One region of the Paraburkholderia sp. J63 genome, then DNA from elsewhere that is predicted to be linked to it. Evidence: predicted binding sites of a transcription regulator. Region 1 holds the regulator's gene; each other region holds the start of a gene.
What was found. The regulator LexA, encoded in region 1, represses DNA repair genes until DNA is damaged. The targets are predictions, from matches to a motif close to ACTGTATNNNNATACAGT.
Positions count from the first base shown of each region.

Region 1 (4,009 bases):
ATCCACGAGCGGGCCGATCAGCGCGCCGCCGATTACGGCGCCAAAGAGCAGCAGCGGATTGCTGCTATGCGTGGCCTCGATGCGCCGTTGCAGCATCTCACCAACCTGCTGCTTCAGGCTCACGCGCAGCGCCGGGTAATCGACGTACTCGCTCAGTGCGGCCGCGTCGCGAGCGTCGGCGGCTGCCTTGAGGTGATTCAGGGCGATATACGGCGAGGCGTAGCCATAGCCTGCCGCGGCCACGATCGCAACTGCCGCGACAGCGATGGCGACGGGCTTCTTCCAGCTTGTTGATTTGCGGGGAGTCGTTTGGATATCGGTCATTGGATGGGGCAACCCCGAGTTGTTCAATCAGGGTGTTGACCGCGAGCAATCCAAAACGATCCCTCTGCCATATCTATTACTTCGCGATTACTTCACTGATTACTTCGCCAGCGCGGCCGGCACGTCGCTTTGCTGTTCGGCGATACAGCGGTCGATGGCGCGGCACACCGCTTCCATCGTGCCCACCATGATGAGCCGCGACGAACCGTGATAGACCCGCACCGGCGCGCGACGCCCCGGCTGTTCCGTATTCAGCGTGCTGTTGAGCGAGACGCGCGCGAACGCCGGCTGTGCCGAAGGCAGCGCGGGGGTTTCATCGGCGTGATCGAGGTCGTCGAAGAGCGAACCATTGACCTGACGGCCCAGCGCGGCGGCCGAGGCGCGCGCCTCGCGCATGGCGCACGAGGCGATCCCGCGCAGGTGGCGCAGACGGCCGAATTGACGGAAGGGCAGCAAGCGGGCAAGGCGTTCCATGATTCTCTCTCCAGAAGATGCGCGGGCGGAATGATCAGAATTCGGTGGGGCGGATCAGGCCGACGGCTATGCCTTCGAGCGCGAAGTCGGCGCTGCCGACCGCGACGAAGATGTTTTCGTAGTCGGGGTTCTCTGCGATCAGCTCGATGCCGTTGGGCTGCCGCTTCAGACGCTTCACGGTGACGTCGTCGCCGAGGCGCGCAACGATGATCTGGCCGTCTTTCGCTTCGCTCTTTTTCTGCACGGCGAGCAGGTCGCCGTCGAGGATGCCCGCGTCGCGCATGGACAGGCCGCGCACCTTCAGCAGGTAGTCGGGCCGGCTCGAGAACAGCGCCGGGTCACAGGTGTAGTTCTGCGAAATATGTTCTTGCGCGAGGATCGGGCTGCCCGCCGCCACGCGGCCAACGAGCGGCAGCGAGAGCTGCATGATGCTTCCGTGCGGCAGCGTGAACTGATGCGGCAGGTCGTCGGGGCCGGGCATGAGGCGGATGCCGCGCGACGCGCCCGCAGCCAGTTCGATCACGCCCTTGCGCGCCAGCGCCCGCAGATGCTCCTCCGCAGAGTTGGCCGAGCTGAAACCCAGCTCGGCGGCGATCTCGGCGCGCGTGGGCGGGAAGCCCGTGCGCTCGATCGCGCGGCGGATCAGATCGAAAACCTGCTGCTGTCGTGCGGTGAGTTTGGTCATGGCGCTACTGTATGTTTGAACAGGTAACTGTATTTTTATACAGTATTCGCCGCTTTTCAAGTGTTACTTGAACTTTGCGATCGCGATGGCGCGGCAGCGGCGTTGCACGCCGCTCAAACCGGCGAAATCGCAGACGAAAACATGCTCGAACGCCCGATTCCTCCGTCCTTACCACTTTTGCATATTAAAAAATGAAAAAACATCATTTTTAATAATGTAAGCCGATCGCTAGACTGGCCTCCATCGATTGCTGCACCACCAACGAGAACGCGCAAAAGCGCACGCGAAAACGCACGACGACACGGAGAAAGGCGGATGAAACAAGGCATTACGGGGCGCGCATGGCTGGGGAAGCTGGCGGCAAAACTGATCATCGGCGTGGCGCCGCTCTTCGGCATGGCCGCCTTCGCGCCGGCCGCGCATGCGGACACGTCGCTGCTCAATGTCTCCTACGATCCCACGCGCGAGCTGTACCAGAACATCAACGACGCCTTCATCAAGGAGTGGAAGGCGAAGACGGGCGAGACGCTCACCATCAAGCAGTCGCATGGCGGCTCGGGCGCGCAGGCGCGCTCGGTGCTCGACGGGCTGCAGGCCGACGTCGTGACGCTCGCGCTCGCCTGGGACATCGACGCGCTCGCCAACAAGGGGCTGATTGCGAAGGACTGGCAAAAGCGCCTGCCCGACAACGCCTCGCCGTACACCTCGACCATCGTGTTTCTCGTGCGTAAGGGCAATCCGAAGCACATCAAGGACTGGGACGATCTCACGAAGCCCGGCGTCTCGATCGTCACGCCCAATCCGAAGACCTCGGGCGGCGCGCGCTGGAATTACCTCGCGGCCTGGGCCTATGCGCTGCATCAGCCGGGCGGCAACGAGCAGAAGGCGAAGGAGTTCGTCACGAAGCTCTACAAGAACGCCGGCGTGCTCGACTCGGGCGCGCGCGGCGCGACCACGAGCTTCGTGCAGCGCGGTATCGGCGACGTGCTGATTGCGTGGGAGAACGAAGCATTTCTCTCGCTCAAGGAGTTCGGGCCGGACAAGTTCGAGATCGTGGTGCCTTCGGTGAGCATTCTTGCCGAGCCGCCGGTTGCGGTGGTCGACAAGGTCGTGGACAAGCGCGGCACGCGCAAGGTGGCCGAAGCCTATCTGCAGTTCCTCTATAGCGAAGAGGGCCAGGAGATCGCGGCGAAGAACTTTTACCGTCCGCGCTCGGACAAGGTGCCGGCGGCGTTCACGGCGAAGTTTCCGAAGCTGAAGCTCTATACCGTCGACGATACGTTCGGCGGCTGGGCCAACGCCCAGAAGACGCATTTCGCGGATGGCGGCGTGTTCGATTCGATTTATCAGCCGCAATAAGTCGCAGCAAGTCGTAATAGGCGACGCAAACGCAGTACCGCAGACGAGAAAAACAAGGCGCGCCCGACGAGGCGCGCTTTTCGACGCAGGACACCCCATGCGCGGCACGCAACGAGGGCGCTCCGCGCAACCCATGTGAAGAGATAGAGCATGACGACGTTTCGATTACAGAAGCCAGGCGCGCTGCCGGGATTCGGCGTGACGCTCGGCATCACGGTGGCGTATCTGAGCCTCGTGGTGCTCATTCCGCTGGCGGCCACGTTCCTCAAGACCGCGACGCTCGACTGGGCGCAGTTCGTGCGCGCCGTGGCGTCGCCGCGCGTGCTCGCGTCGTACCGCCTCACGTTTTTCGCGGCGCTCGGCGGCGCGCTCATCAACGCGGTGTTCGGCTTCCTGCTCGCGTGGGTGCTGGTGCGCTACACGTTTGCGTTCAAGCGCGTGATCGACGCGCTCGTCGATCTGCCGTTCGCGCTGCCGACTTCCGTGGCCGGCATCTCGCTCGCCGCCGTCTACGCGGGCAATGGCTGGATCGGCCAGTTCCTCGCGCCGCTCGGCATCAAGATCGCGTTCACGCCGCTCGGCGTGCTCGTGGCGCTCACTTTCATCGGCTTGCCGTTCGTCGTGCGCACGGTGCAGCCCGTGCTCGAGGAGTTCGAGCGCGAGCAGGAAGAGGCCGCCGCGTGCCTTGGCGCTTCGCGCTGGCTCACGTTTCGCCGCGTGGTGCTGCCGGCCGCGCTGCCCGCGCTGCTCACGGGCTTCGCGCTCGCGTTCGCGCGCGCGCTGGGCGAGTACGGCTCGGTCATCTTCATCGCGGGCAACGTGCCGATGAAGTCGGAAATCACGTCGCTGCTCATCATCACGAAGCTCGAGCAATACGACTATGCGGGCGCGACGGCGCTCGCCGTGGTGATGCTGTGCGTGTCGTTCGTCATGCTGCTTCTCATCAATACGCTGCAGTGGTATCTGCAGCGGCGCACGGGCCGCGGCGCGTCGTCGGCCGGTGCCGCGAGCGCTGCGAACGTGGCAGCCACCGCAGGAGGGGTGCAATGAGCGCTTCAGTCCGTCAAAAGGGCGCACGCCGACCGAACGCGGGCCGACCGGACCCCGTCACCGAATCGCCGTGGGTGCGCTGGCTCCTCACCGGCATCGCGCTCGCGTTCCTCGCGC
Region 1 is NZ_CAJMZF010000005.1:85,121-89,129, reverse strand. It holds gene U5775_RS07720 (DUF2939 domain-containing protein) at 1-324, opposite strand, end outside; gene U5775_RS07715 (hypothetical protein) at 424-798, opposite strand; gene lexA (transcriptional repressor LexA) at 833-1,483, opposite strand; gene U5775_RS07705 (sulfate ABC transporter substrate-binding protein) at 1,799-2,842, shown strand; gene cysT (sulfate ABC transporter permease subunit CysT) at 2,993-3,892, shown strand; gene cysW (sulfate ABC transporter permease subunit CysW) at 3,889-4,009, shown strand, end outside.

Region 2 (4,009 bases), on a different contig from region 1:
CAGGCGGATTTCTGTAAAAACGGATGGATGGACCGGACTTCTCATGATCCCCGGCGTGCTCGCGCAGTTGCCCCGCTCCCGGTCAGCGACCAGAGTGTCGAACCTGCGTAATGCATTCGATTCCGTCAGCGACGCTGTCCCGATGAGATGCGGACCGCCTGGTGAGTGATCGAATTGGCCGGCGGTGTCCCTGCTCTGCGCCCGATTCCCCAGCAAAAATCGCCGTACACGATCGACTCCCCCTTCAACGATGCATCCGCAGCATCGCGCCGAACGCTCGCGGACCTGCCGCAGCTTGATCTCGAATAGCGCGCTCCTCGGGTCGGCTCTATTGGGCGAAGTTTAACCACCCGCACCCACGAACTGACGCCGGGAACTTGCCACAGGGAGACAATCATCTGGACGTTCAGGCGTCAGCTTCGCACCGCAATCCGTCGCCCGCATGTCGAAAACGCGCGCCGCACTGTTGAACAATACGAGAGCACTGACACTCTCAATTGAGCGGGCGCTTTCGCCTGCTCGACTCTGCGCGCCGGACGAGGTCACTCAGTAGCCACTTCGCGACCAGTTCAGGTCGATCCATCCCTACCGAGGCGAATTTGACCTCGCCTTCGTAATAGACGATGACCGAACCGGTCATCACCCGATACGTGCCGTTGTGCCTGACCCCGTCGACAAGGGCGTCTACGGGATTCAGGGATTCGTAAGCTTGAGGGCTCATGCCGGAGTCCTGCGCGAAAAACCTCAACGTAGCCAACCACCGCAATTCCGTCAATGGCCGGCAAACCAGATGGTCACGCTATATTGAAGGACGCTCCGCTGATCATTTCGATCGTGGCGTCGTGACGCATGTTATGAGTCGTTGGACAGAGTGCGGGAGGGCGGATGGGCAACGGGAAAATGGACAAACGCGAGCGACACGAACCATGCGCCGAGGCGGCGTTTTCGGACATTGCGTCGCCCATTGTCGACGAGGCAATCGAGCAGGCGAAGGGAATCGCCACCGCCCCTTCCGCTGAAGGGCTCCATCAGTTACGCATCACGATGCGCCGCCTGCGATCGTTATGGTGGTCGTACCGCCCCTTGCTCGACGTGGGGGAGAATACCCGGCAGCGCGAGCTCTTCAGGTCACTCGCCGATTCAGCTGGCAAGGCGCGTGATTATGACGTTCTGATTGCGCTGCTCAAGCTTCAACAGAAAGGCGGAGATGCGCTTCCACCTGAAATAACAGATGCCCGACAGGCGGCACTCGAAGCTGGCAGCGAAGTGTTTTCGAATCCTGAAATGAAGACGCTACTGCTTGAGGCACTCTCGCAGGCCTCGGGAGCGCTGGTCGCGAGAGAGAACCGACACCCACTTCAGGTTTTCTCGGAAGGCCGCGTCGCAGCGTCTGAAAAGCAGTTGCGCAAACGCGCGAGGCGCGCCGCAAAGGCCAAAAGATCAGACGTTTCAGCTTTTCATGATGTCAGAAAGGCTGGAAAGAAGGCTCGCTATCTCCTGGAGCTTTTCGGGCCGGTACTGTCCGCTGGCCATCGCAAAACGTTGAACCGTCTCAAGAAAATCCAGAAGCGATTCGGCGCCCTGAATGACGTCGTTGCGAGCGAAAAGCTTTTGCGCGACAACGCCCCGTTGCTTGCCGCTTTAGGCGAGCCGGAAAGAACACTGAAATGGTTCAAGAGGGAGCGTGAGCGACGCTTGCGGGCCGCTGCGGCCTTATTGCGCAAGCACTGGAAATAGGTCTGCCAGCAACGGGCGCACTCCTGGCAAAGCAGGCCTGTCAGATGTGGCCGTGCAGAGAGTTCTGTGGGCACTTTAATCGACACGTACCGTACGTCAGTGGCCGTCATGACACGAGCAGTCGGGGGCCCTTCGTGAACAGCGATGACCGCCTGGGGTCGGCTAGCGACTTCCGACCGTGGTGTCGCTGTCGAGTACGCCGGGCGGCTAGCGATCGGCAACGATCGTGCAGACGCAACACCCGGCAAATCCGAAGGCAACACGCCTTTGAGGCAGCCTTGCCAGGCAAGTCTCTGGAAGGCAACGCGAGACGCGGTGCCTACTTGAATTTCACCTGGTAGATCCAGCCGGCGCCCGCCGGCGGACGGGTTGCCTGCGTGGCCAGTTGCGCGGCAATACTCTCCGGGCACGGGACCTTCACGCCACCGAGGCGGGACACTTGCCTGCCTGTCACGATCCCGCGCATCTAGCTCCTTCCCAGCGGGCCGCAGTGCCGACGCCGGCGCCGGCGAGTCGCTTGCCGGAACGTTATCGCCAATCTGACGCGCTGATGCCGTGCGTACGCTGCTTCACTGGCCATTTCTTTTGGTCCCGGCGATCAACGTTTTCATCGCGACGGCTCGCGGCTCAAGCAGCAGTACGTCTGCCCGCACCACAAGGCGTCCGCGGGTACACCCACCCAGACCACCATGGCCGGAGAGCCGTCGTCTCGCCGTTGATGCCACGCCACCGCTTGCGCCGCCCCAAAATAAAAAGCCCGCCAGTATGGGCGGGCTGAATCCATATCGTGGAGACATGGAGGAGACAGAAACCATTTTAAGGGTTTTCCCTTATCTGCGCAAGTGCCTCAAGGCTTCGTGACAGATTGCCAGCGCGCCAGTATGATACTGTATAAATGTACAGTGTTTTTTTGGGGGGCGTGATGGGTCAACTGAACGTGCGCGCGGAGGCGATTCACCCGGACCTCTGGTTCGCCTCGCAGCTGGCCGTCGCCCGCGGGCGGGCAATCACCAGTGGCCACGGTTCGCTCGACGCCGAGCTGCCTGGACGCGGCTGGCCCACCGGTGCCCTGACCGAGGTGATGCTGCCCCAGCCGGGTTGCGGCGAACTCCGGCTCCTGCAGCCAGCGCTTGCGGCGATCGCCCAACGGCCCGTGTTTGCGGTGCAGCCACCGCATCGGCTTCAGCCGGCGGCGCTGACCTGGTGGGGGCTGAAACAGGAAAACATCCATGTCCTGAAACCCGCCTCCACCGCCGACGCACTCTGGGCGGCAGAGCAGATCCTGCGTGCTGGCACAGCGGGCGCCGTGCTTTTCTGGCAATCCCAGATCCATCCCGATGCGCTGCGCCGGTTGCACCTCGCGGCACAGCGCGCCGGGACGCTTTTTTTCCTGTTTCGTCCGATGGCGGCGGCAAGCGCGACCTCACCCGCGCCGTTACGGATCGCGCTGGCACCCACACCGGGCGGCGTGAACATTTCCTTCGTCAAACGTCGCGGCCCTCATCGGGACGATCCCGTCTTCGTCCCGCTGTCACCTTCTCCAGTCCTTCTGAATCGCCATGCACCACTGGATCGGCGTTCATCTGCCGCGCCTGCCCATCGAGAGTTTTTGCCCGACCTGGCACATGCCAGCGTCTGAGGCCGGTACCGTTGTGCTGGACAAGGGTCGTGTGCTGGATATGGATGCCGGAGCGCGTTCGCTGGGCGTGGTCGAGGGCATGCGCCGCGGCGGCGTGCTCACGCTCGCGCCGCACGCGCATATCCGCGAGCGCGACACGGCGCGCGAACAGATGACGATGCAGGGGGTGGCTTTCGCGCTGCTCCAGTTCACCCCCAACGTTGTGATGGCAGACGAAAACGTCGTGCTGGCCGATGTGACCGCAAGCGTGCGGCTATTTGGCGGCCTGCACGCGCTGCGACAGCGTATTCGCCGCGCGATTGCCGACTTTGGCGTGACCTGCGTGACATCGATCGCCGCGACGGCTGAAGCGGCGTGGCTGCTCGCGCGCACAGGCGGCGGCGTGGCGCTCAGCGAGTGCTCGCAGCGTCGCGCGCTTGCCCGTGTGCCCGTGAGCGCCCTGCCGGCGGCAAGGCGGTACGCCGAATGGTTTGACGGACTCGGCTGTACCACGATGGCGGACGTGATGCGTTTGCCACGCGCGGGGCTCAAAAAGCGCTGCGGCACGGCCCTCCTGGACGCGCTCGACCGCGCGACGGGTGCGGCACCCGAGGTCCACGAGTGGCTTGCCTTGCCGCCCGCGTTCGATGCACG
Region 2 is NZ_CAJMZF010000009.1:138,875-142,883, reverse strand. It holds gene U5775_RS12695 (hypothetical protein) at 1-45, opposite strand, end outside; gene U5775_RS12690 (hypothetical protein) at 494-721, opposite strand; gene U5775_RS12685 (CHAD domain-containing protein) at 886-1,737, shown strand; gene imuA (translesion DNA synthesis-associated protein ImuA) at 2,660-3,376, shown strand; gene U5775_RS12675 (DNA polymerase Y family protein) at 3,297-4,009, shown strand, end outside.
Region 2: a site for LexA is predicted at 2,624-2,641, ahead of imuA (translesion DNA synthesis-associated protein ImuA). Genes of this name have one in related genera too.

Region 3 (4,009 bases), on a different contig from region 1:
CAAGGCGATTTCTCAATAGCGGCAACGGCACGCAGCGCGCTAGAACAGATCGAGTTGCGGCTTCTCGCGCACCGTCTTTGCACGCACGAACGCCGACATGTCCAGGATGCCGTGACGCCGCTCGTTCAACCCGAGCCGCTTCACGGCCTTGTGAAAGCGCTGCTTGAGCAGGTCGGCCCAAAGCCCGGTGCCCTTCATGCGCTGCGAGAACGCCGAGTCGTAATCCTTGCCGCCGCGCATGTCGCGCACGCGGCTCATCACGCGCGCCGCGCGTTGCGGGAAATGCGCCTCCAGCCAGCCCTGAAAGAGCGGCGCCACCTCCCACGGCAGACGCAACACGATATAGCTCGCGCTCGTCGCGCCGGCCTCGGCGCAGGCTTCGAGCACGCGCTCCATGTCCGGCTCGGTCACGAACGGAATCACGGGCGCGATGCTCACGCCCACGGGAATGCCCGCCTGCGCGAGCGTGCGGATCGTGCGCAGCCGGCGCGCGGGCGTGGCCGCGCGCGGTTCGAGCGTGCGCGCGAGATCGGCGTCGAGCGTCGTGATGGTGATCGCGGCCATGAACTGCTGGCGTTGCGCCATCGGCACGAGCAGGTCGAGATCGCGCTCGATCAGCGAGGATTTCGTGATGGCCGCGAACGGGTGCTGACGCTCGCTCAGCACTTCGATCACGCGGCGCGTGATGCGCAGATCGCGCTCGACGGGCTGCCAGGCATCGGTATTCACGCCTAGCGCGATGGGCTCGGGCTCGTAAGCGGGCTTCGCGATTTCGCGCACGAGCAGTTCGGGCGCATTGATCTTCGCGTAGATGCGGCTCTCGAAATCGAGCCCCGGCGAGAGGCCCAAATAGCTGTGCGTGGGCCGCGCGAAACAGTAGATGCAGCCGTGCTCGCAACCGCGGTACGGATTGAGCGAGACGCTGAACGGAATATCGGGCGACTGGTTGCGCGTGAGGATGCTCTTCGCGCGCTCCTCGAAGACCTGGGTGCGCAATGCGGGCGCGTCTGCGGCGGCAAGCTCGTCGACGCCCGGGTCGTCACCTTCGTGGCCGCCTGCCTCCTCGCCCGGCTGCGCGTGCTGCCAGCCATCGTCGAAGACTTCGCGCTGGTCGACCTCGTAGCGCCCCTGCATGTTCGTGACGGCGCCCCGCCCCTTGCGCGGCGCAGGCGGGGCGACGGGATACCAGGTGTCAGGGGAATGATCGGGGTCCAGTTCTTTCACGGCACAAAGCAAGCAAAGCGTCTCGATACTGTATAAATATACAGTATCGAGACGCTTTGTCGAGCGAGAAAAACGGGGCGCTTTCGGCCCCGCACGCGCGTGCCGGATGCCCTCGGCGCTACTCGCCCACCGCGATCGTCAAGGTCTCCTTGATCTCCTCCATGACCACATAGCTCTTCGACTGCACCGCGCCTGGCAGTTGCAGCAGGATGTCGCCGAGCAGCTTGCGGTAGTCGGCCATTTCGCCAATGCGCGCCTTGATCAGGTAATCGAAGTCGCCCGAGACCAGATGGCATTCGAGCACTTCGGGAATCTTCTTCACCTCGCGGCGGAACTGGTCGAACATGTTGCCGCTCTTGTGGTCGAGCGTGATCTCCACGAACACCAGCAGCGCCGCACCCAAGACGTTCGGATTCACGCGCGCGTAGTAGCCGGTGATGACGCCATCGCGCTCCATGCGCTTGACCCGCTCGATGCAGGGCGTGACCGAAAGCCCGACCTGCTCCGCGAGGTCCTTCATGGCCATGCGGCCATCCTCCTGGAGCAGCTTCAGGATCCGGTGATCGAGCCGGTCCAGCGCACGGACCGGCTGACGCTGCGTTCTCATGTTTTTTTCCTGAAAATCTGAAAAATACGATAACAAAATCTGGACGTAGAACAATAGCATAGTCGATATTACTGGCTACCTCCGATTTTTCATGCCTTCTGCACTGAATGCCCCTGGAAAGGGCGAATCAGCCCGAGGCAAAACGGCGTAGCCCCAACAAATCTATGTGGAGCAGGCTATGCGAGTCGTCGTGTTGGGCAGTGGTGTGGTCGGGATTGCCAGCGCCTGGTATCTTGCCCGTGCGGGCCACGAGGTGACGGTGATCGACCGCGAGGCCGGTCCCGCGCTCGAAACCAGTTTTGCCAACGCCGGCCAGATCTCGCCTGGCTATGCCGCGCCGTGGGCCGCGCCGGGCGTGCCGCTCAAGGCGATCAAGTGGATGTTCGAGAAGCACGCGCCGCTCGCCATCCGCCTGGACGGCACGAAGTTCCAGCTGCAATGGATGTGGCAGATGCTGCAGAACTGCACGGCCGAGCGCTATGCGCTCAACAAGGGCCGCATGGTGCGCCTCGCCGAATACAGCCGCGACTGCCTGCAGGCGCTACGCGCCGACACCGGCATCCAGTACGAAGGCCGCACGGGCGGCACGCTCCAGGTGTTCCGCACGCAGCAGCAATTCGACGGCGCGGCGAAGGACATCGCCGTGCTGAAGGACGCGAACGTCCCGTACGAGCTGCTCACCGCCGCCGAACTCGGCCGCGCCGAGCCGGCGCTTGCCGCGGTCTCGCACAAGCTCACCGGCGGCTTGCGCCTGCCCGGCGACGAAACCGGCGACTGCCAGCTCTTCACCACGCGCCTCGCCAGGATGGCCGCGGATCTGGGTGTCAAGTTCCGCTACAACACGCCGATCGATGGCCTCGCCGTGCAAAGCGAGCGTATCGCGGGCGTGCAGTGCGGCAGCGAACTCGTGCGCGCGGACTCGTACGTGGTCGCGCTCGGCTCGTTCTCCACGCAGATGCTGGCAGGCCTCGTGAAGATCCCGGTCTACCCGCTCAAGGGCTACTCGATCACGGCGCCGATCGTCAACGCAGGCGCCGCGCCGGTCTCGACCGTGCTCGACGAGACCTACAAGATCGCGATCACGCGTTTCGACGATCGCATCCGCGTGGGCGGCATGGCCGAGATCGTCGGCTACGACAAGACGCTCAAGCAAGCGCGCCGCGAGACGCTCGAAATGTGCGTGAACGACCTGTTCCCGGGCGGCGGCGACACCTCGCAGGCCACCTTCTGGACCGGCCTGCGCCCGATGACGCCGGACGGCACGCCCGTGGTGGGCCGCACGCCGTTCTCGAACCTGTTCCTGAACACGGGGCACGGCACGCTCGGCTGGACCATGTCGTGCGGCTCGGGCCAGTTGCTCGCCGACCTCATCTCGGGCAAGCAGCCCGCGATCAAGGCCGACGATCTCTCGGTCTATCGCTATCTCGGCGAAACGCGCGGCGAGCATCGCCCGGCCTACGCGTAACGCGTCCGCTTGCTGCACATGTAAAGACGGCGCCCTGGATCATCCAGGGCGCCGTCTTTCGTTTCGGCCGCGTTGATCGTTCGCGACACGGCCCGCATCGTCAGAACTGATCCTCCGATAGCGCCAGCATGCCCTCGGCGCCATTCGCGCTGACGATCGCCGCTTCTAGCGCCACGGCCTGCGGCAGCACGTGCTCCGCATAGCACTGCGCCGTCGCGATCTTCGCGCCGTGAAACTTCGGATCGTCCTGCATCAAGCGCTGCGAGGCGAGCATCGCGCGCGCCATCTGCCAGCCTCCCAGCACGATGCCCGCGAGCCGCAGATACGGCACGCTGCCCGCGAACACCGCGTTCGGGTCGCGCTTCGCGTTGGCGAGCACGAAGCCCACCGCCGAGGCCAGCGCCTGCTGGCCCAGCGCCAGGTGCTTCGCCATCGACTTGAACGCGGCGCCTTCGTGCGCGCCGAGTTGCGCAACGGTCTGCCCGATCTCGCCGATGAGCGCCTGCGCCGCCGCCCCGCCGTCGCGCAGCGTCTTGCGGCCCACGAAGTCGTTGGCCTGGATGGCCGTGGTGCCCTCGTAGATCGCCAGGATGCGCGCGTCGCGATAGAACTGCGCCGCGCCCGTTTCCTCGATGAAGCCCATGCCGCCATGGACCTGCACGCCAAGGCTCGCCACCTCGATGGCGAGCTCCGTGCTCCAGCCCTTCACGATC
Region 3 is NZ_CAJMZF010000002.1:146,251-150,259, forward strand. It holds gene U5775_RS02970 (NINE protein) at 1-19, shown strand, start outside; gene U5775_RS02975 (PA0069 family radical SAM protein) at 40-1,215, opposite strand; gene U5775_RS02980 (Lrp/AsnC ligand binding domain-containing protein) at 1,343-1,831, opposite strand; gene U5775_RS02985 (D-amino acid dehydrogenase) at 2,010-3,296, shown strand; gene U5775_RS02990 (acyl-CoA dehydrogenase) at 3,397-4,009, opposite strand, start outside.
Region 3: a site for LexA is predicted at 1,252-1,269, ahead of U5775_RS02975 (PA0069 family radical SAM protein). Genes of this name have one in related genera too.